Regions from separate parts of the Sulfuriferula thiophila genome, predicted to be linked through region 2. Evidence: riboswitches for the same ligand, from Rfam matches in the RefSeq annotation. Region 2 holds a riboswitch; the other holds the start of a gene.

Region 1 (16,320 bases), on a different contig from region 2:
AGACAAAACAGTTATTTCGTCGGCAGCTCCATCTGCTTCTGCACCCGCTACTGTCAACCACCCAGGCGCAGCACCTGCACCTCGCCCTAACGGACGGCAAGCTAGCCCTTACGCACGCAAAATGGCTGGTCAAATGGGTGTAAACCTGAGCAATTTAAATGGCACCGGCCCTAACGGCGTCATTGTTGCCCAGGATGTGGCGCAAGCCCGCCCAAGTATGAAAGAGGTAGCGCATTCCTTACCACAGGTCGAAGTACCGGGTATAGGTCGCGCCATGAGCTCCATGGAAAAAGCTGTCGCTCATTCCATGACCGCAGCACTCACCTTGCCAACGTTTGATGTCACGTTCAACATCAAGCCTGAAAAACTCATTGCCGCAGCTAAGGCACGTAAAGTATCTGTCACTGTTGCGATAGCCAAAGCCTGCTCTATGGCTATGCTCAAACACCCGACACTCAACAATTGCTACCAGCCGGTAGACAAGATTGTCGAGCGTAGCGAGCATAATTTCGGTATCGCCGTAGCCGCAGATGGTGGTGGTCTGGTAGTGCCTATCTTGCGCAGTATCGAACAGAAATCGCTGGAAGAGTTACAGGCCGCCTGGTCTGACCTCATGCCACGTGCACGCACCCGCAAGCTGGCACCTGCTGAGTATGCCAACCCGACTTTCACCATTTCCAACATGGGCATGTTCGGGGTCACCCATTTCACCGCCATCCCGACACCGGGCATTGCCGCTATCATGGCCATTGCTGCAACCGGCGCAGATGGCATGCCAGTCAACATTACTGCTGACCACCGCGTGGTCAATGGTGCTCACGTTGCGGCCTATCTGGCTGATCTCAAACAAATCATTGAGAATCCGGAAAGCTGGATGAACACCACGCCAACCTCCCCTATCCCGGATGGTGACTGGGACTTCCCGGTAATCGTCATTGGCGGTGGACCTGGTGGTGAAGATTGTGCACGCGATCTGATTGAACATGGCGTTAAAGTCGCCATGATTAATAATGCACCGTTGCCGGGTGGTGAATGCCTGTGGCGTGGCTGCATCCCTTCCAAAGCATGGCGTCATGGCGCAGATTTGATCCGCGACCGCGCCCACGATGCTGAAAAAGGCGTGAGCGGCACCAATCAGGCCAAACTCGACTGGGCAACACTGGAACAGCACCGCAAGAGCATCCTGCAAACACGTGGCGAACTTGCGCTGAAGACTGATAAAGGCGTCAAAATCGACGTGCGCGAAGGGTTTGCATCGTTTATTGATGAGCACACCATGCACATCCAGCCACCACAAGGCGAAGCGTACACACTGCGTTTTGGTGCTGCAGTCATCGCTACCGGTGCACCTCCCTTCGTTCCGCCAATTCCTGGCGCTATGGATGGATTGACCAGTGGCGGCGTAATCACTTCCGACACCATCTGGAATCTGCCAGCCCCACCCAAAAAAATGGCAATCATTGGTGGTGGCGTCATCGGTGTCGAAATGGCGCAGATATTCCGCGATTTCGGTACCGAAATCCTTATGCTGGAAGCCAAAGATCGCATTCTGGCTGAAGTAGAAGATGAAATCGCCAAGCAACTCGTAGAAATTCTGAAACAGGAATTCAGCGTCGTCACCAGCGCCAAAATCAACCAGATCAGCGGCAATGTTGGCGCCATGAACGTGGCCTATGCAGACAGTGAAGGCAATGCTCAACAATTTGCCTGCGATTATGTATTGATGGCAACCGGTAAGCGTCCTGACACCAGCAAGCTGAATCTGGCTTCTGCAGGGGTACAACTAGACGGCGCGGCCATCAAAGTTGACAACCGTGGTCGCAGCAGCGTGCCACACATCTACGCAGTGGGTGACGTTATCGGCGGCTACATGCTGGCACACACCGCAGCTACGCAAGGGCGTGTCGCTGCCAGCAACCTGCTGGGCGAGGATCATCAGTACAATCAGGATCTGGATTGCGGCGTGACCTTCAGCCGTCCACAAGCTGGTTTCGTGGGTCTTTCAACTACGCAAGCCAAAGCTCGTGGTATAGATGCAGTCGAAGCTAAAATGCCGATGAGCATAGATGCAAAAGCCATGATCACTGGCGAGACGCATGGCATGATTAAACTGGTTGCCGACAAGGCTACCAACAAGATCATTGGTGTGCATTTCCTCACTGAGCATACTGACACCCTGATTGGCGAAGCGGTAATGATGGTATCCGCCGGCATGACCCTGAAACAGGTCGCGCAGGCGATACATCCTCACCCTACCCAAACTGAATTATTCGGCGAACTGGCCCGGCGTTTGATGTCACGCCTGCGACGTACTGCCAAGAAATAACCAGTAGTCAATTGCAACCATAAAAATCGCCATGCCATCATGGCGATTTTTATTTTATCGGCCATAAGCTAGAATATATAAATGTACTCATTACTTCGCCCCTTGTTTTTCCAACTGGATGCTGAAAAGGCGCACCATGCCGGTCTTGCCGCATTAAATACCGCTTATAAACTTGGTCTGATGCCGCTGATTGCACAACCCGTTACGGGCACTCCGGTAGAAGTAATGGGCATAAAATTTCCTAACGCAGTGGGACTTGCTGCCGGATTAGATAAGAATGGTGCCTGTATAGACGCACTGGCGGCGTTAGGATTCGGTTTTATCGAAATCGGCACGGTCACGCCTCGCCCCCAACCCGGCAATCCCAAACCACGACTGTTCCGCATACCCGAAGCCCAGGCCATCATCAACCGTATGGGTTTCAACAATGACGGCGTAGAACAACTCATTCGTAATGTGCAAAATGCCAGTTTCAAGGGCGTTCTGGGGATTAACATCGGCAAGAATTTTGACACGCCGATAGAACGTGCCGCAGATGATTATCTAACGTGCTTAACAGCCGTTTATCCTCACGCCAGTTATGTCACCGTCAATATTTCCTCACCTAATACCAAGAACCTGCGGGATCTGCAATCGGCTGACGCATTATCTGATTTATTGGGAAAGCTGAAAGCTAAACAAACGCGGCTAACGGATCAGCATGGCCGCTATGTACCTATTGCACTTAAAATTGCCCCTGATCTGGATAACGAGCAACTGGCGGATATCGCACGCCTGCTCAGACAACATCGTTTCGATGCGGTCATCGCGACCAATACTACTTTATCTCGTCAAGGCGTCAGCGATCTCAAGCATGGCAACGAAACCGGTGGATTATCCGGCGCTCCAGTTCGACAGGCTGCAACACGGGTGATCACCGACCTTGCTGTTGCACTGGCTAACGAAGTGCCTATTATCGGTGTTGGCGGCATCTTGAATGGTCAGCACGCGCAGGAAAAGATTAGCGCCGGCGCAAGTCTGGTACAAATTTATACCGGCCTGATTTATCGTGGCCCGGCACTGATACGCGAATGCGTGCTAGCTTTAAAGTAATTCACCGTCACTTCATACTGCTGATACTGCTGGTCAGTAGCCACGCCTACGCGGCAGCGCTGCCCAGCTTTCAACAGGTACGCAACCAGTATCATTCCAGTTTTGCCACGCTCCTTGATCGAAATGGCGAAGCCATACAAACGCTACAGCTTGATACCAGCGCACAGCGCCTGCCATGGGTAACATTACAAGAACTATCGCCGGCGATGCAAGAAGCGCTGCTAGTTTCGGAAGATCACCGTTTTTTTCAGCACCAGGGTGTAGATTGGCGTGCAATGGCAAGCGCCGCATGGGAAAACCTGGTGCACAACACACACCGTGGCGCCTCCACCCTGACCATGCAACTAATGGGACTCCTCGAACCGTCATTGACCCGTGGCACAGGTGGTCGCACTTATCTGCAAAAATGGCAACAAATTGGCGCTGCACGCAAATTGGAAAAGCACTGGAGCAAAGCGCAAATTCTGGAGGCGTATTTAAATCTGGTTGATTTCAAATCCAATCTGTACGGCATCAACGCAGCAACAGCCGCATTATTTAACAAGTCACCAGCAACCATAAATCCCGCCGAAGCAAGCATACTCGCTGCATTATTACGTGGACCCAACGCAAAACCAAGGATTGTAGCCGAACGTGCCTGCGGCGTTGCCGCACTGTTACACCCGCCACGCCCCAATTGCGCTGACATTACCGCACTCAGCCTGCAGCAACTGCATGCACACCCTAAAGTCGGCTTCGCTACCGCCATCGCACCCGAAGTGGCACAACAATTACTGCACACACCGGCCCAGCGCGTCATCACCAGCCTGGATGCCCAACTGCAAAAAATCGTATTATCCAGTTTGCAAAAGGATGCCAGTCACGCGGCTTCGGCAGCAGTCATACTGGATAACAGCACCGCTGAAATCCTGGCATACTCGAATTCTGATGCTACTAAACCTAACAACATCATAGTCCCGCATCCTGCCAGTACGATATTACAGCCATTCATTTATGAGTTGGCAATCGAACAGAAACGGCTCACCGCCGCAACACTACTGGACAATACACCGGTGCCTATCGCTGCCAGCACCCCTTTCCCGGATTACATGGTCGACACACCCGGCCATGACTGGGTAAGCACACGTACTGCACTCAGCACTGGACTTGCCGCCCCGGCACTGCGTGCTCAAGCTTTATTATCACCGACGGATTATGCTGAACGCTTGCGCCATTTGGGACTGAATCCAACCAGCCAATACTCTACGTTGCTCAACATCGCCAACGCTTACCAGACCTTAGCCAATAATGGCCAATATCAGCCTGCCAGTTTTCATGTAGCCGGACTGAATAAACCGCAACGCATCATGCCCGCAAAAGCCGCTGCCATCATTAGCAGCATCCTGGCTAACCAGGATATAAAAGATGGTTTCTATTTAAATGATGTAGATAATTATTATGCTTTGGCCAGTCGTCCTCAATATGCCGTTGGTTATACGGCCAATTACACAATCGCCGTCTGGATCGAAAATTCAGCCACATTGAATGCGGCTGATATTTGGCAACGTATTACCGCTGATATCACCCGCCTGCATCCTAGCCATCCACCCAAGCTGCCCAATAACCTGATGATACAGAACGTGCAATTCAACCCACCTGTTGAGCCTCCCCGCCCGGAATTATTCTTGCCGGGCACAGAACAATCCACGTTTTCCCCACCGTCCTATCAGAAACCTGAATTATTTAGTCAGCCAATTGACAGCAATATGTCATTAAACTATCCCAATCAGTAACAATCCCTGCGTCATGGTTGAAAAATCACCCTAAGCAACGGATAATCCTAACTCTCACATCGATACTTTTAACATGGATATCCAAAGCTACTTATTGATTCTGGTCGGTACGGTTTTCGTCAACAACATCATCATGGCGAAAATACTCGGACTGTGCCCATTTATGGGTGTCTCCAAGAGTTTGGAAACGGCAATCGGCATGGGTGCGGCCACCACATTTGTACTGACCCTCGCATCGGGTTCCAGCTATCTCATTAATCAATACCTGCTCGGACCTGATTTAGGCTATTTGCGCACCTTGTCATTCATAGTCGTGATTGCCGGCATTGTCGGCTTTACTGAAATGTTTGTACGCAAAACCAGCCCGGTTTTATTCCGTGTACTCGGTATTTACCTGCCGTTAATTACTACCAACTGCGCTGTCCTGGGCATACCCCTGCTTAATGTGCAAGCGCAACATAATTTTATTCAGTCGTTATTTTTTGGCTTTGGCGGTGCATTAGGCTTCTCCATGGTGCTGATTCTGTTCGCCGGCTTACGTGAACGGCTGGATGGTGCTGATATTCCGGTGGCATTTCGCGGTACCAGTATCGCCATGATTACTGCAGGATTAATGAGTCTGGCATTTATGGGCTTTGCCGGAATGGTGAAATAGAGTGCTGTCTGCTATTTTAATCATGGCCGGTCTTGCGGTGTTTCTGGGTGCAGCATTAGGATTTGCAGCTGTTAAATTCAAGGTTCAGGAAGATCCCATCGTCGAGAAAATCGATGCGATACTGCCACAAACCCAGTGCGGCCAGTGTGGCTTTCCCGGCTGCAAGCCATATGCCGAAGCGATGGCTGCAGGCACAGCAGATATCAACCAGTGCCCACCTGGCGGTGAAGACGGCATCCGCAAGCTTGCTGATTTGCTTGGCGTTGAATTCAAACCGCTGAATGCCGAACATGGCGAACCAAAACCAAAGTCCGTCGCGATTATCGACGAAGCCGTGTGTATCGGTTGTACATTATGCATCCAGGCCTGCCCGGTAGATGCCATTCTTGGTGCCGCAAAACAGATGCACACTGTCATCGCCAAAGAATGCACCGGCTGCGAACTGTGTATTGCCCCCTGCCCCGTTGACTGCATCATCATGCAACCAATCAGTGAAAACGTAACCACCTGGAAATGGAAATACCCCGTGATTGAATTGAGGCCAACATGAGTCGCCAAATCTATTCATTTCATGGCGGCGTACACCCCGAAGAAAACAAACAGATTTCAACGCAACATCCTATTGCGATCGCGCCTGTTCCCAGCCGCATTATTGTTCCTGTACACCAGCACATAGGCCAGCCAGCCAAACCGTGCGTCGCAGTGGGTGACCAAGTGCTTAAAGGGCAAATCATTGCCGAAGCGGAGGGATATATTTCCGTTGCCGCACATGCGCCTACCTCTGGCGTAGTGACCGCCATTGCCCCTCACCCTGTCCCGCACCCATCGGGCTTAAGCGACATATGCATCCATATCACCCCCGATGGTCAGGATCTGTGGACAGAACGCAAACCAATCGATTATCGCAACCTGAATGCCAGCGCCCTGCGTAACCGGTTACGCGACATGGGAATTGCCGGCCTGGGCGGCGCAGTTTTTCCGACATTCATCAAACTCAATCCCGGCGTACCGCAAAAGGTTCAAACCCTGCTGCTCAATGGCGGTGAATGTGAACCCTGGATTACCTGCGACGACATGACCATGCGTGAACACGCCGCTGAGATTTTGCAGGGCGCTGCTATCATGCGCTTCATGCTGCGCGCTGAATCCGTGTTAGTCGGAATTGAAGACAACAAACCGCAGGCAATTGCTGCGATGCAACAAGCCGCCACCCAATGCGACTTTCCGATCGAAATCATCACCATCCCTACCCTCTATCCGGGTGGTGGCGCCAAACAGATGATCAAGACTGTCACCGGGCAGGAAGTTCCATCCGGCGGGCGCTCCACGGATGTCGGCGTAGCCACTTTCAATATCGGTACCGCGCTTGCCATACATCGTGCAGTAAATCACGGCGAGCCCCTAATTTCGCGTGTCGTGACAGTGACAGGGAATGTCGGCCAGGCACAGAACTTTGAAGCACTGATCGGCACACCTATCAATGAACTGGTGGCTTTGACGGGTAACAGCGTTGACCCAGTCACTGGATACCTGATGGGTGGCCCAATGATGGGTATCGAGCTCGCCCAGATTATTGATGTGCCGATGGTTAAAGCCACCAACTGCATACTCGTTAAATCCGCCAAACTATTCCCGCCGCCACCGCCTGCTATGCCATGCATACGCTGCACTCGATGTGCCGATGCCTGTCCGGCGGATTTACAACCGCAAGAGCTATTCTGGTTCGCCCGCAGCAAAGATTTTGACCGCGCCCAGAAATACCGGTTATTTGATTGCATTGAATGCGGCTGCTGCAGTTATGTGTGCCCTAGCCACATCCCACTGGTGCAATATTACCGCTACGCCAAGAGTGAAATATCCGCCAAGCAAAAAGATCAGGAAGCGGCTGATCATGCGCGTGAACGCCATGAAACTCGGATAGCGCGTATCGAACGTGAGAAGCAGGAACGTGCCGATAAACTGGCACAAAAAGCCGCATCCAAACCGGCTGCTGAATCCGCAACGGATGACCCTGCCGCTGCAGCCAAGAAAGCAGCAATTCAAGCTGCCATTGAACGTGCCAAAGCTGCCAAAGCCGAAAGCGATGTAACCGCCGCACCTACTGAATAAACGAATACTATGCTCTCTTCCCCTTACATCAGCGAAAAAACCAGCGTTTCCATCATTATGCTCAAAGTGATGCTGGCACTGGTACCCGCTATCGCTGCCTATGTCTGGTATTTTGGCCCGGCCATACTCATCAGCCTGACCATTGCGAGCGTGACTGCGTTAGGGTTGGAAACCATTGCAGTTAAACTGCGCGGACTGCCAGCCAAACCTTTCCTCATGGATGGCAGCGCACTGGTGACAGCCTGGCTGCTTGCTTTGTCGATTCCCTCTATCGCCCCGTGGTGGCTGATTGTAGTGGGCACTTTCTTCGCCATAGTCGTCGCCAAACATCTGTATGGCGGGCTAGGCAATAACCTGTTCAATCCGGCCATGGTTGGTTATGCGGTGCTCATCATCTCTTTCCCGGTGCAAATGACGCACTGGGCAGCCCCGTATTCGCTTGCCGGTGAGCATTTAGGCTTACTGGATGCATTCAATTACATAGTTAGCGGTGTATTGCCTGATGGCTGGAAACTTGATGCGATCAGCACCGCCACACCTTTAGATACCATACGCACTCAATTGCAATTGCATCGCACTGTCACAGAAATTAGCCAAATGCCGATATTCGGCAGTATTGGCGGACAAGGCAGCGAAATTATCGCCCTGCTGTTCCTCGCCGGCGGTGTGTATTTATGGCTGACCCGTATCATCACCTGGCACATACCGGTCGCTTTCCTCGGTGCACTCACCCTGATTTCCGGATTATTTTATTTGTATAACCCCGGGCAGTATGCATCGCCATGGTTTCACCTGGCGACCGGCGGAGCCATGCTAGGCGCCTTCTTTATCGCGACTGACCCAGTCTCCGGCGCAACTACCCCCAAAGGCAAACTCATCTTTGGCGCTGGCATAGGCGCACTAACCTACCTGATCCGGGCGCTGGGTGGCTATCCAGATGGCGTAGCATTTGCCGTCCTGCTCATGAACATCACCGTCCCCCTGATTGACGCATATACCCAGCCACCTGTGTATGGGCATAAAGGGAACAAGAAATGAAAACGCTAGCACGCACAGCAGCAAAAGCTGCTGGCATATTATTGGCATTTACCATCGTATTTACCGGCATACTTGCCTATACCTATGACATTACGCATCAGGCCATCCAGCATAATGAAGATGATGCACGACGTAAATTAGTAGCGGATACGCTGCCGCTACATAGTTTCAATAACGACTTGCTCGGCAACCAGATCACACTGCCGGCTGATCCATTGCTTGGCACAGAAAGCCCAGGACTGGCATGGCAGGCACGCCAGAATGGTCAGCCTGTGGCCGTAGTGCTGGAAGCCACCGCACCCGATGGCTACAGCGGAAAGATTAATATGCTGATCGGTGTAACCGCCGATGGAACATTATCCGGAGTTCGTGTGGTTTCGCATAAAGAAACCCCCGGTTTGGGCGACTACATTGAACTGGCCAAAAGTGAGTGGATTCATTTATTTGACGGGAAGTCACTGACACAACCCGATGAAACAGGCTGGAAAGTCAAAAAGGACGGTGGCCAGTTTGACTACATGGCAGGTGCGACAATTACCCCGCGCGCTGTCATCAAAGCCGTTCATCATGCGTTAAAATACGTAGACTTACATCGCAATGAACTTTTCGCTGCCCATGCAGGAGGCAAACCATGAACCAATACCGCGAGATTATTATCAATGGCCTGTGGAAACAGAACCCGGGCGTGGTGCAACTGCTTGGACTGTGCCCGCTGTTAGCGATCAGCAACAACATCGTTAATGCCGTCGGTTTGGGTATCGCCACCACCTTGGTCATGGCGTTCAGTAATGGCGCTGTATCGGCTATTCGCGATTGGGTGTCGCATGAAATCCGTATCCCGGTATTCATTCTGATCATTGCCGCATTAGTCACTGTCATCGACATGGCAATGAATGCGTTCATCCACCCCCTGTATCTGGTTCTAGGCATTTTTGTGCCACTGATTGTAACCAATTGCATCGTACTGGCTCGCACCGAAGCATTTGCCGCCAAAAATCCGGTACTGCCGGCCATGCTGGATGGCTTCATGATGGGTTTGGGTGTCACGCTAGTGCTTACCCTGCTGGGTGCATTACGCGAACTGGTTGGCAAAGGCACATTATTATCCGGTATCGATCTGGCTTTTGGCGCCAGCGCAAAAGCATGGGTCATCCATGTCATTCCCGATTACAACGGATTCCTGATCGCTATCCTGCCACCAGGCGCATTTTTCGGCCTGGGCTTACTGATCGCCCTGCGCAACTGGTGGGTGCAACGCGCTGAGCGCCAACCAGCCACTATCCCGAACATGACAGCTGCCACCAGCATGTCATAACTTGACCCGCACCCGGTAACTCAACACGATACTACTTTCAGCCGGGATACGCACCAGCCACAATGCCGTATCTGCTGATGCCTTACTGTGAGCCACCGACTCACTGACTATCTGCCAATCCCCCGGGATAGGCTCGTAAACCTTCACCGTTACTGCTTCAGATTTGGCATTCTTCAGCGTGATTTGGTAAGCGGATTCATAAATATAATTATTGCGTCCGCCGCTCACCTTCTGGAAATCCGTTTGCTTCTTTTCCGCATACACATCAAAAGCATCGCCCAACTTCAGCCGTACGGTATCATTCCTGGCAGTATGATCCAGCGTATCTTCACCGACAAACTGGGCGTTGCCTGCACTGTCTTTCTTGTATAAACGCATCACCCCTTTTGGCAATGGCACGCCCAATCCTGCGCCTTTGTTCTCAAATTCAATATATACCCCTGCTTTTAATTTTTTCCCCAGATCACCGTAACTTCCCTGGTAATAATATCCGGCACCACGTAATTCCAACGATTTTTTAACAGGAACCTGCGGTGCAGATAACAATGCCACCTGCTTGGTTTGCTGATCGCCCAGCGTCGTAGTGCGCCCCAGGCTATACAAATGATATTCAAACAAGTTTTCCTGTGCCATAGGCGCTTCAGCCGCTTTTGCCATCAACACCGCACCGCGCATGGCCATTTCCGGACGTAAACTGTCGCTTACCCGATTGACATCTCCAGCTACAAACTGCAATTTTGCATTGGGATAACTAACTCCACTCTGATTGGTTAAGGTCACCCAGGCGTTAACATCCATCCTGTCTTCGTTAGCCGATAGCTCAGCGACATAATCGGCACGCCACGACAAGCCCCCGGTCAGATAGGACAGCTCCAGACTGGATACACCCGCCCTGGCATTGGCAAACGCCATCACGAGCGTAGGCCGGTCACGCAGGTTATCCGGCACACTGGCAAACGCCAGCCTCCCCGGCACTCCGGTTTCAATCCGATCAGCAAATTTCAATACCACCCCGGCATTTGCCGCCAGCACCGTGGCAGTCTCACGCACCTCAGCACCCGTTGCAGGATTGGTTTTAATCACCGTAACGACATTACCCACATTTTTCTCTAATAACTTCTGTGGCGTCAGCACATCAAAATCGAAATTCTGCTCCAGCAGGCGCATACCACTCGCCTCATTCAGATTACGCAACAGCGCAGTTTCAGGCCGGATTCTTGCTGATACATCGCGCCAGGCCAGGCGATTCAAATCAGCCGCCAGCGTCACCTTGCGCTGATCCTTAACCAGCGCCAGATCATCGTTGTATATCGTCAGCGCCAACTCACGCTGATCGGCCTGAGTAGTCATTTTCTCCTCCGGCATCGCCGCCTGTACGGCCACACCCCACATCATAAGGCTCAAGCCTAACCATTTCTTATTCATAGCGCCCCTCCAGACATACTGGCTCCACTAAAACATCCACACCTGCCGTCGGGCATATCGCCGCCGCAGGAATCGCCTCCCCACGCCGCCAGGCAGCAACTGCATTGTGTTTTCCTGCACCGGTTACCAGAAACAGCACACGCCGCGCATTGTTCAACCTGCGCACACTTAAACTCACCCTGTCTGCAGGTGGCTTAGGCGCGTTGCTCACCGCAACCACATCAGCGACAGCATGCACATCAATCTGCCCCGGGAACAGACTTGCCGTATGACCATCTTCACCCAAGCCCAGCAACACCAGGTCAAATTCTCCGACATCGCGTAACTGCATTTCATAATCCGCAACTGCCGCAACCGCTCCCAGTTCCGCATGCATCACATGAATCTGACCAGTCGGAATCAGACTGTCGTGCAACCATACCGTGTTCGCCATCTGACTATTACGCTCCCCATCATCCAACGGCAAACAACGCTCATCGCCAAACCAGATATGCCAGCCAGACCAATCCGATTGCTGCAACGCGATCTGCTCATACAGCACGCGCGGCGTATTACCACCTGCCAACACCAGATGAAATGCACCTCGATCACGCAATGACTGCTCTGCAGCCGACATAACCAAACGCAGGGCATCATCAACCACTTTTTCAGTAACAAGCCAACGTGTTGATCCCGCACACTTATTATTCACACTCGCCTCCACCACATATCCCCACACAAACAGATTAACATTTTTTACCTATTCAATCTTGACCGCAAGGCCGATTCTTGGCATAATCTCACCTCGTTGCGAAACACAGCTCGCAACACAATTCCCTGATAGCTCAGTCGGTAGAGCGACGGACTGTTAATCCGCAGGTCCCTGGTTCGAGTCCAGGTCGGGGAGCCAGAACTATGAACGGCCACTAGAAATAGTGGCCGTTTTCATTTAACGCTTTTCATCTCATAATTTTAAACGCTATTCACTTTCAGATTTCAACTCGCAGTAAATTCCATTTATTTTATGCCCACGCTGCAACTGTGTAAGAATAATGTAAGTATACTGTGATATTTTAATATTCTGATAAAGGCAAACCTGCGCGAAAGCTAGGGACGCAAAGTTTTCGGTCTAACGGGTGAACCCCCAGGATAGCGAGACAGCCGGATTGATATCCATTGGATATCCCGCTTGCACTTCACCTCTCTCCCTGTTGTTCTCTATCCCGACGGCTTAACAAAATTCTTGTTTCTCAACTGAGATACAAGCTTGCTGTATTCAGTCAGCAAATTTTAAGGGATGCAATGCTAAACAATTAAATTCGGTTTACATGAAACGGGACTTTCGCGGCTTGCGGGGTTACCCATTGAAACACAACACCACCGCTGCGGAATCAATTCCATATGCACTGGCAAAAACATCACGGGTTAAAGGGATAATTATGCAAATAAATACGGATACAGCAGACTCAACTGGATATGAGTTCCTTGCGTTTACATTGGGTGCCGAAGAATATGGTATCGACATTCTGAAAGTGCAAGAAATTCGCGGCTATGAGAGCCCGACACGCATTGCAAATGCACCTGAGTTTATTAAAGGTGTCATCAATCTGCGTGGCCTGATTGTGCCCATCGTGGATATGCGCATTAAATTCAATTTGGGTGCAGCCAATTACGACAATTTAACCGTTGTAATTATTTTAAATATTAGCGGCCGCGTTGTTGGCATGGTGGTTGATAGCGTGTCAGACGTTATCACGCTCAATCCGGAACAAATCAAACCCGCCCCTGCCCTGACCAGCGTTCTGGATACCGGCTATCTCATAGGGTTAGGAACGGTAGATCAGCGCATGCTGATTTTGGTGGATATTGATAAATTGATGTCCAGTAATGAAATTGGAATATTGGACAAGATCGCTGCCTGATAACCTCATACCCCTAAATAAGGATAACGCTTCATGTTTACCAGCATTAGTATTAAATCACGTTTGATCATTACCTTTTCATTGCTGACCTTATTGCTTATTATCATTGGCGGCATGGGGATTTACACATCGGCTGACAATGTCAGACAGATCAAAAACCTTAGCATTAAAGATAAAGCCGCTGAAGCTGATGTGGTAAGGCTCAAATACCGCATGGAAGAACAGCGCAGTCAATTGTTGCTGGCCTTGCAACACGACCCCAATCTGGCCACAGCAAAACTCCATGACCACCCTATTTCCAGACATCTGGAAAAAATAGCCATCGCCCAAAAGAAGCTGCAGGAAATCCTAAAGCGCTATCAGCCTCGGGATGCCGAAGAAAAGAAACTGATGGATACCTGGGAAACAGATACCCACCATTTTGCAATCGACAGCATCAATCAGGTATCTGCGGCCATTAATGCCAATCAATGGGAACAAGCTGCAACCATGATGGAGAAAGATGTCACCTCGGTTTATACCAAAGGGCAGGAAGACTCGCGGCTATTGGCTGAGTTTCTTGCACAGCGCGTCGTTCTGGATAACGCAATGGTGGAGTCAAGCAGCACGCGAATGACTTACATCATGATTACTATCATTGTGCTCGCCAGTGTATTCGCGATTACTATGGGCTTGATGATTATTCGTAGCATTACCATCCCCCTCAATCAGGCGGTTGAACTCGCACGACGTGTTGCAGATGGTGATCTGCGGGCTAGCGTTAGGGTAACGCAGCACGATGAAATAGGCACCTTGTTAACTGCGCTGCAAGAGATGAACACTAATTTATCGCACATCGTGGGTGAAGTCCGTGTCGGCACTGAGACCATATCCTCAGCTTCAGGCCAAATCGCAACAGGGAATCTGGATTTGTCCAATCGCACCGAAGCACAAGCCGGCTCGCTGGAAGAAACCGCCTCTGCAATGGAAGAGCTTACTTCTACAGTCCGGCAGAATGCCGACAATGCACGCCAGGCCAATCAATTAGCCGTGTCTGCTTCGGAAGTCGCGGTAAAGGGTGGTGATGTTGTTTCACAAGTCGTTACTACCATGGGCACTATCAACGCATCTGCCCGTAAAATTGTCGACATTATCGGTGTCATCGAGGGCATTGCCTTCCAGACCAATATTCTGGCATTGAACGCTGCTGTCGAGGCAGCGCGAGCAGGCGAACAAGGCCGTGGCTTTGCTGTCGTCGCGACAGAGGTACGCAGCCTTGCCCAGCGTAGCGCCGCAGCGGCCAAAGAAATTAAATTATTAATTGATGATTCTGTTGAAAAAATTGAGATCGGCAACAAACAAGCCGGTCAAGCCGGCACCACCATGACAGAGGTTGTTTCCAGCGTGCAGAGAGTGACCGACATCATGACCGAGATCAGCGCAGCTAGCCGTGAGCAAAGTCAAGGTATTGATGAGATCAATCGCGCCATTACCCAGATGGACGAATCTACCCAGCAAAATGCCGCCTTGGTGGAAGAAGCTGCCGCTGCCGCTAAATCAATGCAGGATCAAGCCGGGCATCTGGAAAAGTTGGTCAACAAGTTTCAAATCGATGAGGTGCGCCGGCATCCACAGCATGCACATAGTCCCATGAAAACTTTTTCAAACCAAGGGCCTGCAAAACCCGTTTTTAAAGTTGCCAATACCCCATTGCCAAATTCACACAGGAAACTGGCAACCAAGGTCTCAAATGATGCGGACTGGGAAGAGTTTTAATCATTCGCTCGCTACTCTGATAGTTATATAAAAATGGATATGCGCCTTAGTGCATATCCATGGTTAACAAACCCTCACTTCCTAGCCTCTGATGAAACCAGGCTCCCGATTAAATAGCAAATGCACCATCATCAAACGCTGCTGCATAAATTCGTCAATCTCGTTCAGTCTGGATGCCGCATAGCTCTGCAACATCACCCAGGATGGCGGCATCCTTCCAGAAGGAAAGTAAGGCCGACTATCAGTACCAGCTTGCCCTCAGCAGAGTGAGCCGTTCCAGTAATGCCCTCAACCGATAGCGCAGTCATCGGCTTAATCACCAGATCTGCCGTTCCGTCCACCGCTGCTACAGCCAGTATATAGGGCTGCGGTGCAGCAATAACCACCCCGACACGCTCATCAGCCGGGGTATATCCCAGCACACTGGCCAGGGATAGCACGGGTAACGGCAATCCTTGATCATGGAATACTGGTGAGCCCGCCACAGACATAAGGTTCTCAGGCAGTTCAACCACCCGCTGTACGACTCCCATAGGCATACCCAGTACGGCATCCGCAGTGCTTACCAGCATGGTTGGCACAATGGACAGCTCGATAGGCAGGCGAATCGAGAAGCGTGTGCCCCGACCTAATGCTGAATCGATATAAATCGATCCGCGATGTTTTTCGACTGCCGTTTTGACAACGTCCATGCCGACACCACGGCCGGAAACGCTAGATGCAACTTCCTTGGTGGAAAAGCCAGGCAAAAACACCAGTTGAAACGCAGCTTCATCTGTCTGGGCAGCAGACTCATGAATAAGCCCCTTGGCAATCGCTTTGTCGCGCAACACTTGCGGGTTCATGCCCTTACCATCATCCGTCAGTTCAATGATGACGCTATTGGCCTCTTGCCAGGCTTTCAGGGAAATAACCGATTTAGCTGATTTCCC
Region 2 (16,320 bases):
TTTGATCGAAAGCAACTTATCGGAAACTTGATCAAGCTGTTATCCGGCTTGATTGTTCTGATAGAGCAGACCTTTGCGTATTAATAATTTTTCCATTTCGACAGCAAAAAACACAACGGATGACAGCGCCAGACACACAGCCAGTTCGCTGAAGCTGAGTGCTTGCGTTTTGAAAACAGGCTGCAGCACTGGCACATAAATTGTTGCCATCTGCAGTGCAAAAGTGAGAACTACCGCCCCTGCCAGCATGGGATTGGAGAATATTCCCTGCTTGAATAACGACAGGGTGTCCGAACGGATCGCCAGCACATGCGCCATCTGCGACAGACACAGCACGGTGAATACCATGGTCTGCCAGTGTGCTGAGCCAGTATGGAATGCCCATGCCTGGGTGATGAGCGACACCGCGCCAATCAGCAGTCCCACCCACAACATATGCTGCCACATGCCATGGGAGAAAATGCTTTCCTGAGGTGGACGAGGCGGGCGGCACATGAGGCCTTTTTCAGCAGGTTCTGCAGTCAGTGCCAGACCGGGCAAGCCATCGGTGACCAGGTTGATCCACAGGATATGGATGGGTAGCAACGGGATAGGCAGGCCAAGAAATGGGGCCAGAAAAATGGTCCAGACTTCTCCCGCATTACCGGTCATTACGTATTTGATGAACTTGCGGATATTGTCAAAGATGCGCCGTCCTTCACGCACGGCATGCACGATGGTGGCGAAATTGTCATCCAGCAGCACCAGAGCCGATGCTTCACGCGCCACGTCGGTGCCGCCCTTGCCCATGGCGATGCCGATATCAGCACGTTTGAGCGCGGGCGCATCATTGACGCCGTCGCCGGTCATGGCAACAAACTCGCCTTTATCCTGCAAGGCACTCACAATCCTGATTTTTTGTTGTGGGTCAACACGGGCATACACGCGAATTTCGCTGACCAGCTTCTCGAACTCTGCCTGCGCGAGTATCGCCAGTTCTGCGCCAGTCATAACTTTACCGCCATCGGCAATAATGCCCAGGCGCATGGCAATGGCGCGTGCGGTAGCCGGATGGTCGCCGGTAATCATGACCGGAACTATTCCGGCAGATTTGCACATGGCAACAGCTTCCTTGGCCTCATGTCGCGGGGGATCCATCAGGCCGATTAAACCAAGACATACCAGATTGCTTTCTATCGATTCTGTCTCGTCAGCGTTGGGTAGTTCCGGCCAGGTGCGATAGGCGACTGCCAGTACGCGTAAGCCATCTGCTGCCATGCGTTCGGCCTGCTGCAATAAATCATCAACGGTAAAAGCCACCTCCCCGGCGGCAGTGAGCATGGCTATGCAGCGCGGTAGCAGGCTTTCCGGCGCGCCTTTGGTATAGGCAATGCTGCCTTGCTGATGGCGATGAAACGTGGTCATGCGCTTACGCTCGGAATCGAACGGCAGTTCCATCAGGCGTGGTGCGCCGATTTGCAGTACAGCCTTGTCAAATCCCGCAGCCAACGCAGCTTGATATAGGGCAATTTCGGTCGGATCGCCGGTTGGTTTGTTTTTTTGCCCATGGCTGGCATCATTGCTGAGCGCCAGTGCGGTAAACAGTAATTTATGGGTATCGCCGAGCATCATGTTGTGCCAGTCCCGCAATAACTGGCCATCGACGAAAATTTCTTCTACCTGCATTTTGTTCTGGGTGAGCGTGCCGGTTTTGTCAGAACAAATATAGGTGACCGAACCCAGGGTCTCAACTGCCGGCAAACGGCGAATCAGCGCATGTTGTTTCACCATCTTGTGCGCACCCAGTGCCAGCGCAATCGTGACCACAGCGGGCAATGCTTCCGGAATTGCCGCCACAGCCAGGCTCATGGCAGTGAGGAACATCAGCACGACGGGTTCACCACGCATTACCCCCACTACGAATACAATGGCGCAGATCGCCAGTACAATTAATGCCAAGCGTTTGCTGAATCTGGCCAGGCGCTGCTGTAGTGGGGTTTTGAGGTCACCAATTTCCTGTAGCGATGTGGCAATTCTGCCCAGCTCCGTATGCATACCCGTTGCGACAGCGACTCCGCGTGCCCGGCCATAAGTGACTACCGTGCCTTTATAGGCGATATTTTTCCGGTCGCCCAGTGCTGACGATGCACCAGACAAAGCCTGGATATTTTTTTCAGCCGCCAGTGATTCACCGGTTAAGGCCGCTTCATCAATTTTCAGTTGGGCCACTTCCAGCAGGCGCAGATTGGCAGGCACAACATTGCCTGCTTCCAGTATGACGATATCGCCAGGCACAATCTCGCTCGCGGGTAATGTCATGGCTTCCCCGTTGCGCATCACGCTGGCATTCGCTGCAGCCATGGCGTGTAAGGCGGCCATAGCGCGTTCTGCGCGAAATTCCTGAACGAAACCGATGATTGCATTTGTCAGCACGATGATGACAATGACGATACTGTCCTGCACATCGCCGACCATGCCAGAAATAATGGCCGCTCCGATGAGTACCAGAATCATGAAGTCCGAAAACTGCTCAAGCAGCAGACGCTGCAGGCTGCGTTTCGGTTTTTCTGCCAGCAGATTGGGGCCATGCTGTATCAGGCGTGCGGAGGCTTCGTCAGAGGCTAGTCCTGATTGAGCATCAGCCTTGAGGGCATGCATGGTTTCTGCTCCCGATATCTCATGCCAGTGCAGGTGTAGATTGGGTTGTTCAGTCTGCGGCGTTTTTTCCATAATGGGCGAATGGCCAGAAGTGTCCAACATTTTGATGATACTGCAATACATTGCCATAACCATAATGAAATCAGAGCCAAACGTTGCGCGTACTGCACACGGAATCAAGAACCTGTCTGAAGGTTGACGGGTAAATCGGCTCCACATAGAATGAACTTGCAGTAAGCGAGTAGACCATACTGGGTATCTGCCACATGACTGATGCCGTGATAACGCATACATTGCTGGTGATAAAACAGTGGACTCAATAATGACACCAGAAAACGGTCACTTAGACTCATTCGCCCCACTGGCTCGGCGGCTAGCTGCGATAGCCTTGCTGGCGTTCCTGTATTTTGCAGCGGGTCGCTTAGGTTTGTTGCTGGCTATTCCCCCCGGATACGCGACTGCGATCTTTCCTCCTGCAGGTTTCGCACTGGCAGCTTTGCTGCTCTATGGTAATCGCGTCTGGTTGGGGGTGTTGCTCGGCTCCTTTGCGCTTAATCTCTCTATGGCCCCCCAGTTTGATAGTGTATTCAGCACGACCGGATTGGTGGCACTGTGTATTGGCATCGGTGCGACTTTGCAAGGTCTGCTTGGCGCTGCGCTGATACGCCGCTTCGTGGGCTTTCCATGTGATCTTGCCAACGAGCGCGACATTTTCAGATTGTTTATGCTGGGCGGGCCTGTCAGTTGTCTGCTGAATTCGGTGGTTGGCACGACCACCCTGTTTGTCGCCGGGGCGATAACCGCAGATGCTTTTCTGTTTAACTGGTGGACATGGTGGGTTGGTGACGTGATAGGCGTATTCATCGCGACGCCGCTGGCGTTTATTGCGCTGGCACGCCCCAGATTGCTGTGGCAACAGCGCGTGGCTTCGGTGGCGTTACCGCTGTTGCTGACACTGACGGTAGTGATTATTCTGTTTGTGCATGCCAGTAAATGGGAAACGCAACAGCAGCATGCCGATTTCAGTAATTACACACGTAAGGCAGTTGATACCTTGCAAGCTGATTTACGGGTTTATTCAGCAATTACGGAATCCATAGAACATTATTTCGTTGCCTCTGGTGATGTCAGTCGCGCCCAATTCAAAACATTTGTCTCCGAGGTGATAAACGAAGATTCTGGCATTAAGGCTCTGGAGTGGTTGCCGGTCATCAAGGCGACGGACCGTGTTCGTTACGAGCAAGGCGTGCGCGCTGAAGGTTATGCGGATTTTCGGATTACCGAACGTAATCCGGGTGGGATGTTGATTGCCGCTCAACCAGCCGATGAATACATTCCAGTAGGTTTTGTCGAGCCTTACAACGGTAATGAAAATGCACTAGGCTTTAACCTGGCTTCCAGTCCTGCCATACTTAAAGCTTTGCTCGAGGCTCGGGATGCCGGACAAGCTGTTGCTACTGGACGCGTTAAACTGGTGCAGGAGACTGGCGACCGATTTGGTTTCCTGCTGCTTATACCTGTGTATGATCGTATCGATGAATTGGGCAGTGCAGAACAACGCAACCACCGTATTCGAGGTTATGTCGCCGCGGTGTTGCGCGTAGGAGATATTCTGGGTGCTGTTGCCCGGGATCTGCACAGTCAGGATATCGCGTTGCGGGTGATAGATGAAGCTGCGCCTGTTACCGAGCAGGTGCTGTACCAGTCAAACAGCTGGAGCAGTGGCTTGGCTGGCAGTGATCTGGCGGAAAAGAGAATAATCACGATCGGTGGGCGCAATTGGCGTATTGAATTCCTGCCTTTGCCGCACTACTTAGTTACACATCGCGCATGGCAGGCGTGGGCAACACTGGCGGGTGGCCTGTTGTTCACGGGTATGCTGGGGGCTTTATTGCTGCTGATTACCGGCCATACCAGTAAAGCCAGGCAAGTGGTCGATGAGCGTACCAATGATTTACGCATCATTCTCGATAACGTTGTGGACGGTATTTTTACCATAGATGCCTACGGCATAGTGCAATCTTTCAATCGCGCTGCTGAGACGATCTTCGGCTATCAGGCCAGTGAAGTTATCGGCCAGAATGTCGTGATGCTGATGCCGGAACCTTATCACAACGAGCATGATGCCTATCTGCAAAACTCCGGTAAGAGCGGCATCGCCGGTATCATCGGTATAGGTCGCGAAGTTGTCGGCCGCCGCAAGGATGGCAGCACCTTCCCTATGGATCTGGCTGTCTCCAGCAGCATTCATAATTCCCAACCCCTCTTCATCGGTCTGGTGCGCGACATCACTGAGCGCAAACGTGTTGAGCAGATGAAAAGAGAATTTGTCTCCACGGTCAGTCATGAACTGCGTACGCCGCTCACCTCCATTAATGGCGCACTCGGTCTACTTGCCGGCGGTGCATTGGGCGAAATGCCAGACCAGGCCAAACAGATGATTGCAATGGCCCACAAAAACAGCCTGCGCCTGTCCTCATTGATCAACGATCTGTTGGACATGGATAAACTGGTAGCTGGAAAAATGACACTGGATCTACAGGATCAGCCATTAATGCCCCTGCTGGAGCAAGCCCTGGAATCAATACGTGCCTATGGCGAACAATATAATGTCGAATTTCAGCTCATTGTCCGAGAAGATGTAACTGTACGAGTCGATAGTGGCCGGATAATCCAGGTGTTGAATAATTTCCTGTCCAATGCAGCCAAATTCTCTCCGCAAGGAGGTCGAGTGGAAATCGCGGTACGTCGTATCGATAACATCGTGCGGGTAGAAGTCATTGATCATGGTGCTGGCGTTCCGGCTGAATTCAGAGAGCGTGTTTTCCAGAAATTTTCGCAGGCAGATTCATCCGATACCCGGCAAAAAGGTGGTACTGGGCTTGGGTTGGCGATCAGCAAAGAATTGATCGAGCGCATGGGCGGTGTGATCGGCTTCGAATCTGTAGCGGGACAGGGGACATGTTTCTATTTTGAACTGCCGTTGTAACCAGTCCATTTCATGCGGCAGTTATTGATGGCTATTCGTTCAGGTTAGTAAGTAATGTTCACGCATGCATTTGTCTGCTCGGGCTACTTAGCTGTTGAGTAATCGTGTGAACCATCGTAAAATTGACCATCCTGCGGGTGTAGTTCAATGGTAGAACGAAAGCTTCCCAAGCTCTAGACGTGGGTTCGATCCCCATCACCCGCTCCAGATGAAAAAAAACATACAAAATCAGTATTTTGGACTAGAATAAAATTTCGCGTTGACTGTTCCTCTGTGGAATGGATCTATGCATTTGAAAAAGGCAAACCCATCGAAAGGTGGCGACGCAAAATTTCCGGTCTAAAGTGGTGACACAATGATAGCGGGATTGCCAAATGGGGCCCATTCCCATGTTAATAATGCCGAATAAGTAACTCGGCAAATGTCGCCTGTATGTAAATAGGTGAGGAGATCAACATGATAGAAAATAGCCAACGTAATGTTGTCAGCCTATCGCAGTTTGATAAAACCCGGAATATCTTGAGCCCCGCGGAAGTTCTCATTTTGCTCAATGAGTGTCGCGACCGCATGATCAATGAAATTGATCGTGTCTGGAACGATAAGCGTGACCAGATTGAAGATGATTTATTGAATCTCGCCGATCGTTCTCCCATACTGGAAAACAGAAACCTCTATTATCTTGCACAAGGCTTGTTACGTAACCGTAATGAGTCACTGACTGCCGCGTTGCGTAAACAGTTTGTTAGCAGTTTTGATGCGCTGGTGCGTGGCGGTGTTGCTGCGGAGCCCAGCGGGCTAAGTAGCGCATTCGATATGAGCTTGTCGCTGGTCGACGAGCAGGCATTTGAAGAAACGCTGGTGGTCAGTAAATCTGCTGCGCGCATGCAGGTTAATTCCGTAGAGGAGCTGGCGGCACTTGAGCAGCGTGTTGCCGCATTGTTGCATCAGTCTCAAGTCAGAACTGACATCAATCCATTTGCACCTAAAATTCTGTGCGAGTCATTTTTAGCAGCATGTAGCGCCTTGGAAGTCGAGCCCAAAGTGCGGCTGATATTGCTGCAGCATTTTGATGCGCATATTGCCCCGGTATTGCCGGGGATCTATCAGGGTATAAATCAATATCTGGTAGAGAAGGGGGTTTTGCCTTCAATCAAAGTCGGCATGACCGGGACGCGTGAACGCCAGCGCAGCACAACTAAAATCAACTCTGCATCGGTTGCGCCCCAGGCTAATACCGGTGCGGCAGATGCGCTATCTGCTGAATCAGCGGATATGGACGTGTTCGCCTTGCTGCAACAGTTATTAAGTCGGCAAATGCCGCAATCTGGGGCTGGGTCTGGGTATTGGGCGCCGATACCGGTGTCAGGCCAGGGCGCTGTGCAGTCCGGCACATTACAGGCAGGTCAGCAGTCGATCAGTGCTGCGCAGATAGCTGCGCTTACCCTGTTACAACGCGGGCAGTTCGCTGCTAATGTGGCGACAACTTCGTTTGATCCTGCATTAATTCAGGCCGGTACCACGAATGTGTTGCGTGATATTCGTGATGCAGGTCTGGTGCAAGTCGATAATCACGTGGATAGCTTTACCATCGACATAGTCGCTATGCTGTTTGATTATGTATTGGACGATGAAAACATCCCGGCTGCGTTGAAAGCGCTTATCGGCCGCTTGCAAATTCCAGTATTAAAAGTGGCTATGCTCGATCGGCAATTCTTTTCCAAGAAGTCGCATCCCGCTCGCCGTTTACTGGATGAGATTGCCAGTGTGTCGGTGGGATGGACGGATGTCGGTGCATACAATACAGCGTTGTATGCCAAGATCGATGAAATCGTACAGTCAGTGCTGAATGATTATGCTGATGATGCTGAGATTTTTGAAACACTATTAAATAATTTGCAGTTTTTTATCGACAGCCACGAAGGCGATGTGCAAACGGCAGTGGATGAATCTGCACAGATAATCGAGACATCTGAGCGCGCACAGGTCGCTCAAGTTGTCGTGCAGGATGAAGTAAATCGTGCAGTTGATGCGCAGGTGGTGCCCGATTCGATTGCCGAGTTTGTGCGCACGATATGGCAGCAAGTGCTGCAGCATGTCTATACTCACGAAGGTGGGCAAAGTCCGGCTTGGCAAGCCAGTCTGAAAACCATGCAGGATTTATTGTGGAGCGTGACACCCAAGCTTAATACTGAGGACAGGCTGGCTTTGGTCGCCATGCTGCCGGAATTGTTGAAGCAGTTGCGCGATGGTATGAACCTGATACAGGTAGAGTCTTCACGGCATGATGCGATATTTGCCGGATTGGTTGCTTGCCATGCTGTCGCGGTTAAGGCCGGGCTGCAGGCCAGGAATATCGCACCGGAAGCAGATGAGGGCATGCGTGTTGCGATGGCGGAGCAGTCTAACGTGGAAATGCCTCCGCTGCCTGTGATTGAGTCAGTCGATGCGGTTTCCGAGCATTTTGATTTTCCGGCTGATCCGGTCGACGCGGTTGAAGAAGATGAATACACCGAGCAGGCGCGTGACTTGAAGAAAGGCATGTGGCTGGAATTTGTGAACAAGGATGGCAGTAAGCGTACTGCGCGCCTGTCCTGGGTTAGTTCCTTGCGCGGGATATATCTGTTTACAAATAATCAGGGGCTGGATGCGATTACCATCACTTTGCCAAGACTGGCTGCGCGTCTGCGTGACGGTGAGGCGCGCATGATAAAAACCAGTTCGCTAACTGAGCGTGCTGTTGAACGTTTGATTGGTAAATTACAAGGACGTTAGCAATCAGTGCTTGCTTAGCGCGTTTCGTGTGTGATGGCAGCTTGCACGTGCAGCCATGCATCTCCTTTTTCCAGCACGCGGCCTAGTTTTACGATGCTGTGCTGCTGTCCTATCGTGACTTTGAACAGCTTGTTCCCTGCGTAGGCTGCACTGTCAATTACCAGGGTGCAGCGCCCATTTTCGATAGCGCTGGTTATCAGTACCGCAATAGGTAATTCGGCGTTAATAGTATGTTCGGTTTCAGCCAGGGTGACATTAGGGTGGAGTTCATGGAGCATGAGCAGCATAGGATGCTTGCCCAGGATTTCCATGCCGACATGGGTGCCTGTGCTGGGAGCTCGAAACAGGCGCCGGACTGCGGCTACTTGCCAATGCTTATCAGTTTCGGATCTTACGCCTACTAATCGGCTAAGACGTAACCAGTCATTATTGTCTGAGGGCGGGTGTGCGTAATATCCTTCAGCGCTTTCATCGTCCATGCCCCAGCTTTCATAGGTGATTTCAGTATGGCTGGGTTTCGCCGTGGACTGATGCTGCCGTGTGCGCGTCGCCTCGGTAACAAAGCCATAAAGCTGGATATCAACCATTTCAGCGTATTTGATATCGGCATCATATTCTATGATTTGTTCGCTGTCTTTTTCACAATTTTTGACAGCGCTGCATATCGCGTTAAAGCCGTGCACAACCAAAAGTATCTTTTTGCTGGCGATGCGCGGACTCTTGCGCAATTTGCCAAGATTGGCCGGATCCCACTGCCGTTCAACATAATCGAGCATCTTCAGGTACTCGGGCAAGCGTATATCGGGGCCGAGTGGAGATGGGGTGCGGTTGGCAAGCAACTCTTCGCGTGTCCGGTTTAATTGGCCCAATAAGGTTGATGCATCCCAGCATAAATACGTGTCTGAATAATTCTGTTCAGTTACGGCGGTTGCGCCGCTTGGTTTTGTCAGGTCAACGCAAAAATGGTGCTGGCCTACTTTAGGCGATTTTTCGAGCTGGATGAGACGAGCCCATTTGAGCAGCCAGCTATCTGCCATTTCAATCTGTTTTGCGGGTAATGCGCTGGGGTGCAGTTGCGTCAGCAGCAGAGCGCGCACATACAGATCGGTGCAGCGTGATTCTGTGTCGCCATAGATCGGCATGACGCGATTTGCAAATCCCTGAGTTTCAGCTATTTGATAGAGTTTGTGCAACATGCGCCAGAGTTTTTCATCGGTCTGGTCGTAATGAAAAAAGCGCCATTTGAATATATTCCCCAGATCATATAAAGCACGCAAAGTAATTTGCGGCAGTAAGGCTGCTAATTGACCTTGAGTGTGCTCGGCGATATTGACAGTGATAAAACTGTAGTAAGCCAGGCTGATTTCGTTATAGAACGAAGAAATGGCTTGCCATAGCTTGGTTTCCATCGTTGTGGACATGCGGGTATTGCGCAAATATTGATCACGCAGAATCGCAAGCAATGGACGTGCATGCTCGTCCAGAGTCATGATGACTTCCAGTCTGGTGGTGTCGTACTGGGGGTTTTTGCTACGTAAGCGCATTAGCGCGCTCAGGATTTGTTCATGTGCTGCAAACGTGTCGCTGCGGGGCAGTTCATCCAGCCAGTGCATCACGGATTTGCGATTGGCGAGCGGGTCGGATGGTGCTTTATCTTTGTCCAGAAAAGACAATATATTTAACATGATGCACGTTTGCTCCTTAATGAACGCGCGTGGAAAGTGTGATTAACCTCAACGCGCGTTTTATCTTGTTGTTATTTCATGTGTTGTTGTACCCATTGTGCCACAGAAGTGAGTGCGGATGGTAGTTGTGTAGGACTAACTCCGCCTGCCTGTGCCATGTCGGCACGCCCGCCACCTTTGCCCCCTACTTGCAGGGCGACAAAGTTAACTAATTCGCCGGCTTTGATACGTTGGGTTTGATCTGCCGACACACCTGCGATCAGGCTGACCTTTTCACCTTGTATGCTGGCCAGTACGATGGCGCATGGGGCTAATTTATCTTTAAGTCGATCCAGCGTCTCGCGCAATATCTTGCTGTCAGCACCTTCGAGTTGTGCTGCCAAAACATTCAGGCCATTGATTTGTATGACTTGATTAATCAGATCGTCACCCTGGGAACTGGCGAGCCTGGATTTAAGGCGATCCAGCTCCTTTTCCAGGGTTTTGACGTTATCCATGATTTGCGTAATTTTCTGCTGCAATTCATGCGTCGGCGTTTTCAATAATGATGCTGCATCGACTATCTGGCGCTGTTGTGCTTGAATGTAGGCGAGTGCGGCTGCACCGGTTACGGCTTCAATGCGGCGTACACCTGCAGCTACGCCAGATTCGGCTACGATTTTAAACAAGCCGATATCACCGGTGCGACTGACGTGAGTGCCGCCACATAGTTCAGTGGAAAATTCCCCCATGCCGATAACGCGCACTTCATCACCATATTTTTCGCCAAACAGCGCCATGGCACCGTGCTTGATCGCGTCGTCATAGTGCATGAGTTGCGTGTCAACACTGACGTTACGTCTGATTTCCTGATTGACCAGGTTTTCGATCTGCTGCAATTGCTCAGGGGTCACAGCTTCGCCGTGGGCAAAGTCGAAGCGGGTCTTGTTGGCGTCAACCAGCGAGCCCTTCTGGGATACATGATTACCCAGTACCTGGCGCAATGCGGCATGCAGCAGATGGGTGGCAGAGTGGTTGTAAGCTGCACGGGTACGGTTATCTGCATCCACAGTGGCGCATACCTGATCACCAACGCTCAATTTTCCATTTTGCAGTATTCCGCTATGACCAAAGACATCGGCCTGGATTTTCTGGGTGTCTTCTGTTTTAAAACAGGCCGTGCTGGTAGTCAGCTCGCCACAGTCGCCGGCCTGACCGCCCGATTCTGCATAGAAAGGTGTCTGGTCGAGCACAATGACTGCAGTATCGCCTGCATTGATGCTAGTGACCGGGCTGCCATTCTGGTAAATAGCCAGGATGCGTGCGTCGCTGGTCAAATGCTCATAGCCTTCGAAGCGTGTGGTTTGTCCTTCATAAGACAGCCCGCTGTGCATGGTGAACTTACTGGCTGCGCGGGCGCGAGTTCGCTGCGCTTCCATTGCCGTTTCAAATCCCGCCATATCCACGCTAAAGCCACGCTCGCGACCAACGTCAGCAGTCAGGTCCAGCGGGAAGCCATAAGTGTCATAGAGTTTGAATGCGGTATCACCGTCCAGCACGGTGCTGCCGGCGGGTGCGGCTTGTTCAAGCACGGCCATGCCGTGCTCCAGCGTTTCGGCAAAGCGCTCTTCTTCCTGCTTGAGTACCTGGGCAACACGTTCTTGTGCAGCCACCAGTTCCGGGTAGGCGGCACCCATGACCAGTGCGAGATCGGTAACGATCTGGTAGAAGAAAGCCTGCTTCTGACCCAGCTTGTAACCGTGACGAATGGCGCGGCGGATAACCCGGCGCAATACGTAGCCGCGGCCTTCATTGCTAGGGATTACGCCATCGGTAATCAGGAATGCACAGGCGCGAATGTGGTCGGCAATCACCTTGAGCGAGTTGTTGCTCAGGTCGCTGGTATTGGTTACGCGTGCTGCAGCGTTGATCAGGGCCTGGAATAAATCAATCTCATAGTTGCTGTGCACATGCTGCATCACTGCAGAAATTCGCTCCAGCCCCATGCCGGTGTCGACAGAAGGTTTGGGTAGCGGATTTAAAGTGCCGGTTTCGTCGCGGTTGAACTGCATGAATACCAGATTCCAGATCTCGATATAGCGATCGCCATCTTCATCAGGTGAGCCCGGCGGGCCACCGGCAACATCGGGGCCGTGATCATAGAATATCTCGGTACAAGGACCGCAAGGACCGGTATCGCCCATTTGCCAGAAGTTGTCCGAACCGCCGCTGGCCTTATCGCCAATGCGAATCACGCGTTCGTCCGGGACGCCCATTTCGGTAGTCCATATAGTGTGGGCTTCATCGTCAGTATGGTAAACAGTCACCCATAATTTCTCTTGCGGGATGGCCAGTTCAACGGTGAGAAATTCCCACGCGAATTGAATGGCGTTACGTTTGAAATAATCGCCAAAACTGAAGTTGCCGAGCATTTCGAAAAAGGTGTGATGACGAGCGGTATAGCCGACGTTTTCCAGATCATTATGCTTACCACCGGCACGTACACAGCGCTGTGAGCTGGCTGCGCGCACGTAAGGGCGCGATTCGCGGCCCAGGAATACATCCTTGAATTGCACCATCCCGGCATTGGTGAATAACAGGGTAGGGTCGTTACCGGGTACCAGCGGGCTGGAAGCTACTGTAGTGTGACCGTGGCGGCCGAAAAAATCGAGGAAACGTTGACGAATTTCGCTACTTTTCATGATGGGAGGCTATATAAACGGAATAAGTCACATTTTAGCTCGTATACATAATAAATTCACCTGATAAACAAAAAGGCCACTTGTGGTGACCTTTTTGCTTATCAGGTTTGCTGCAATGTTTAAATTACATAACCAGGATTTTTACCGATGCCGACGACTTTTGGCATGTTCAGTTGACGCGGTTTGACCACTTTGATATCGCGCAGATACGTGGCGACAACATCCCAGATCGGGGTGCCGGTTACGCCTTCACCGACCGGAGCCCAGCCAGCTACTTTATATTTGCGACTGGCATCGACCGGTTTGCCTTTGAGGGTCATGTTGCTAATGCGGTTACCGATTTTGTTATTCGGATTCACGGTGTACTGGATACCACCGACGCGCACCATGTCACCACCTTGCTGGTAATATGGATCGCTGTTGAACAGGTTGTCGCATACGTCTTCCATGATGGTTTTGATGGTTGCCCCGGTCATTTCACTCAGTGTGGTCGATGGGTAGGTAATCGCTGTCTGATCCATGAGTTTGTCCATGGTGATGACATCGCCAGGCAGCAGTGTAGTACCCCAGCGGAAGCCAGGCGAGAATGCTGCATCAGCACCTTTGACAGCCATCAGTGCATCCAGGATGAGCTGGTCGAAAGTGCCGTTGAAGTTGCCGCGACGATACAGCAGGTCTTCGGTGACTGCGAGTTTTTCATTCAGTTTGGCAGCGAACGGAGCGCGTACGTTGTTGATAAACGCTTCCATTTTCGCGTCCGGTGCGATCAGGTTGGAGAAGATCGGCAGTAAGCGGTATTTCCATCCGACCACTTTTTTACCTTGCACGTCGAAATCCATTACGCCGAGGAATTTGCCGTTAGAGCCGGCATTGGTGACCAGTGTCGTGCCTTTTGCATTCTTGACTTGGTAAGGCTGTGGTACGCCGTCGTGGGTGTGGCCGCCAAAGATAGCATCAATGCCGGTGACGCGGGAAGCCATCTTGATGTCAACGTCCATACCGTTGTGGGAAAGAACTACGACAACTTGTGCGCCTTTGGCACGCGCTTCATCGACGACTTTCTGCATGTTTTCATCTTGAATACCGAACGTCCAGTCAGGCACCATGTAACGCGGGTTGGCAATCGGGGTGTATGGGAATGACTGGCCGATAATGGCAACATGCACACCATTGATCACTTTCATCGTGTACGGTTTGAATACCTGATCGCCGAAGTCGTTGGTAGTAACGTTTTGGGCGACGAAATCGATGCTGTTCTTGAAATCGTGATCAACAATATGTTTGACGCGCTCAGCGCCATAGGTGAATTCCCAGTGCCCGGTCATGACGTTGACGCCCAATAATTTACAGGCGTCGACCATGTCCTGGGCGTTAGTCCATAGCGCAGTTGCCGAGCCCTGCCAGGTATCGCCGCCATCCAGCAGCAAGGAACCAGGGCGCGAGGCACGCACTTTATCAACCAGGGTCTTGAGGTGGGCGAAACCGCCGACCTTGCCGTAGGTGCGGGCAGCCGCCTGGAAATCCAGATACGTGAAAGCATGCGCTTCGCGGGTGCCTGGACGAATGCCGTAATATTTTAACAAGTACTCGCCCACCAAATGCGGAGGCTGTCCGAGCGCGCTACCGATGCCGATATTTACATTAGGCTCGCGGAAATAAATAGGCAATAACTGTGCATGGCAGTCGGTCATGTGCATGAGCGAGACGTTGCCAAATTGTGGCAAGTCGTAGAAGTCGGCAGGTGCATTACCGGCAAGCGCTTGCTTGCTGTCGATTGCCATGCCGGAAGCGGCGGCAACGGCAAGCATTTGTAAAAATTCGCGGCGGTTCATCATGCTGTGAAACTCCTTAATTCTGAATGGATGAATGTGCTGTTAGTATTGTTTTGATTCTAGCGTTTAATGCATTCAAGTAAATGGTATTAAACACCCAAATCAGGCAGGTACATATATAAAAAAACGGCGAGAGTAATTTCCTCGCCGTTTTTTTATATATAACTTACTGCGCTTACTTGCGGAATACAGACGCTTTCATCGGCAAGCCGTTGCTGATGTAAGAATGGAAATATTCCAGATCGTTGTATTCTTCGCTACCGACAGCAAATGGCACCGCGCGTACCTGTTTATTACAACCTACATAACGATTCTGAAGGGTAACCAGCGTTTCAGCTCCGCGGAATACTGGCCAGTGCGTGGCTTGGCCGATTGCAGGTGACAGTACTTCCGAGCGCAAACGGTTGCCCGCATTTTCAACGTGGCAGCTGGCACAGGAAAAGCCTAACTGACCGCGCCGTGAATAAAAATGTTTTTTGCCTGTGTCGTACGCAGCTTGTGCTGCGGCTCCGTTGACTTTGACATTCATCAGCATGCCATCGGACAGGGTGCGTGCATAGGAGGTTAACGTGCCCATGGTTGCAGCATCGGCCAATTTGTATGCTTCTTCACCATTCGCAGTACGGCAATCATTAATCGCCATTTCAAACGTAACTACCTTGCCGGCTTTGTCGTCAAAGTAAGGATAGTTACCCGCAACGTTCTTACCGCCATTAGCAAAACAGCTGGAATAGGTTTTACCATTCTTGAATGGGGTGTTCCACATCTTCTGGCCTTGGTCTACTGCGGTGCCGAAAGGTGGAAAGTCCATGATGCTTTCATATTGCGCCATTGCGTCGGCATCAAAAGCAAGCGCACCATAAACATATTGATCCAGTTTGATGTCTGGATATTTATTGGTGTAATACTTTACCAGGCTCTGGCGATCTTGTTCAGGGGTGGCATTGGCTGTGACTGTCCCGAATAATAGACCGGCACTAACCAGCGCTAGCAGCGATTTCTTCATGCTGTCCTCCGTAAATTATATGGAATTTACACCGGGAAGATAATCTTCCCGGTGTTTTTCTCTCACAATCAGCCGACAGTAGCGTCAGCGGTATTGGTTTCGCCCTTGTTATCTTTCCAGGTTACAGTGACTTTATCGCCTGCTTTAGCACCCTTAACTTTAAAACCCAGGTATGGGTTCTTGGAAATCGCGCCACTCCACTCAGCTTCCAGTACAGTTTTGCCGTTTAGTGTAGCCGTTACTTCGGTGATGTGGTGAGCTGGAATTAACTGACCCGTTTTAGCGTCTTTGCGCTGACCGGTTTCCATAGGGTGATTCATCAGTACTTTAATATCAGCGGTATCACCGGCCATTGTGGCGCGGATTTTCATTGGTTCTGCCATGGTTATTCCTTTATCAATGTATGAGTTGAGTAATTATCTAGGTTTGACAGTATTAACCGCCGCAGCCGCCGATAGTTACTTTTACTTCTTTAGCGGCGGTATAAGTCTTGCCGCCGGCTGTAACAATTGCGCGAACCATAGCTGTTTGACCCATTTTGATACGGGTAGATACAAAAGGCTCAGCACCGTTGCTGATTTTGAAGTTGGCAACCAGTGGGTTAGCGTTTTTCTCAGCCATGATAGCGATAGCAGTAGTACCGGCAATTTTGCTGGTAATTTCAACAGGAACAACAGCACCGTTTTCAGCGATGTCTGGAGCCTTGATGCTGATATCT

What was found. A riboswitch is a leader RNA that binds a small molecule or an ion and turns the genes downstream of it on or off. The one in region 2 is predicted to bind cyclic di-GMP.
Region 1: another riboswitch for cyclic di-GMP. It lies ahead of EJE49_RS13085 (chemotaxis protein CheW); the one in region 2 lies ahead of EJE49_RS01550 (DUF1631 domain-containing protein).

The regions. Positions count from the first base shown of each region.
Region 1 covers NZ_BHGL01000046.1:267,212-283,531, forward strand. Annotated here, with positions in the region: gene EJE49_RS13025 (FAD-dependent oxidoreductase) at 1-2,326, shown strand, start outside; gene EJE49_RS13030 (quinone-dependent dihydroorotate dehydrogenase) at 2,408-3,418, shown strand; gene EJE49_RS13035 (transglycosylase domain-containing protein) at 3,397-5,190, shown strand; gene rsxA (electron transport complex subunit RsxA) at 5,270-5,845, shown strand; gene rsxB (electron transport complex subunit RsxB) at 5,847-6,395, shown strand; gene rsxC (electron transport complex subunit RsxC) at 6,392-7,954, shown strand; gene rsxD (electron transport complex subunit RsxD) at 7,964-8,992, shown strand; gene rsxG (electron transport complex subunit RsxG) at 8,989-9,627, shown strand; gene EJE49_RS13065 (electron transport complex subunit E) at 9,624-10,307, shown strand; gene EJE49_RS13070 (DUF4139 domain-containing protein) at 10,302-11,732, opposite strand; gene pgl (6-phosphogluconolactonase) at 11,725-12,423, opposite strand; tRNA gene EJE49_RS13080 (tRNA-Asn) at 12,546-12,621, shown strand; cyclic di-GMP riboswitch class I at 12,791-12,877, shown strand; gene EJE49_RS13085 (chemotaxis protein CheW) at 13,151-13,633, shown strand; gene EJE49_RS14300 (methyl-accepting chemotaxis protein) at 13,667-15,388, shown strand; gene EJE49_RS13095 (chemotaxis protein CheA) at 15,583-16,320, opposite strand, start outside.
Region 2 covers NZ_BHGL01000003.1:83,048-99,367, reverse strand. Annotated here, with positions in the region: gene EJE49_RS01565 (calcium-translocating P-type ATPase, PMCA-type) at 40-2,739, opposite strand; gene EJE49_RS01560 (CHASE domain-containing protein) at 2,960-5,626, shown strand; tRNA gene EJE49_RS01555 (tRNA-Gly) at 5,760-5,833, shown strand; cyclic di-GMP riboswitch class I at 5,917-6,001, shown strand; gene EJE49_RS01550 (DUF1631 domain-containing protein) at 6,083-8,398, shown strand; gene EJE49_RS01545 (cyclic-di-GMP receptor FimW-related protein) at 8,413-10,083, opposite strand; gene alaS (alanine--tRNA ligase) at 10,155-12,764, opposite strand; gene soxB (thiosulfohydrolase SoxB) at 12,884-14,599, opposite strand; gene soxA (sulfur oxidation c-type cytochrome SoxA) at 14,772-15,602, opposite strand; gene soxZ (thiosulfate oxidation carrier complex protein SoxZ) at 15,671-15,985, opposite strand; gene soxY (thiosulfate oxidation carrier protein SoxY) at 16,038-16,320, opposite strand, start outside.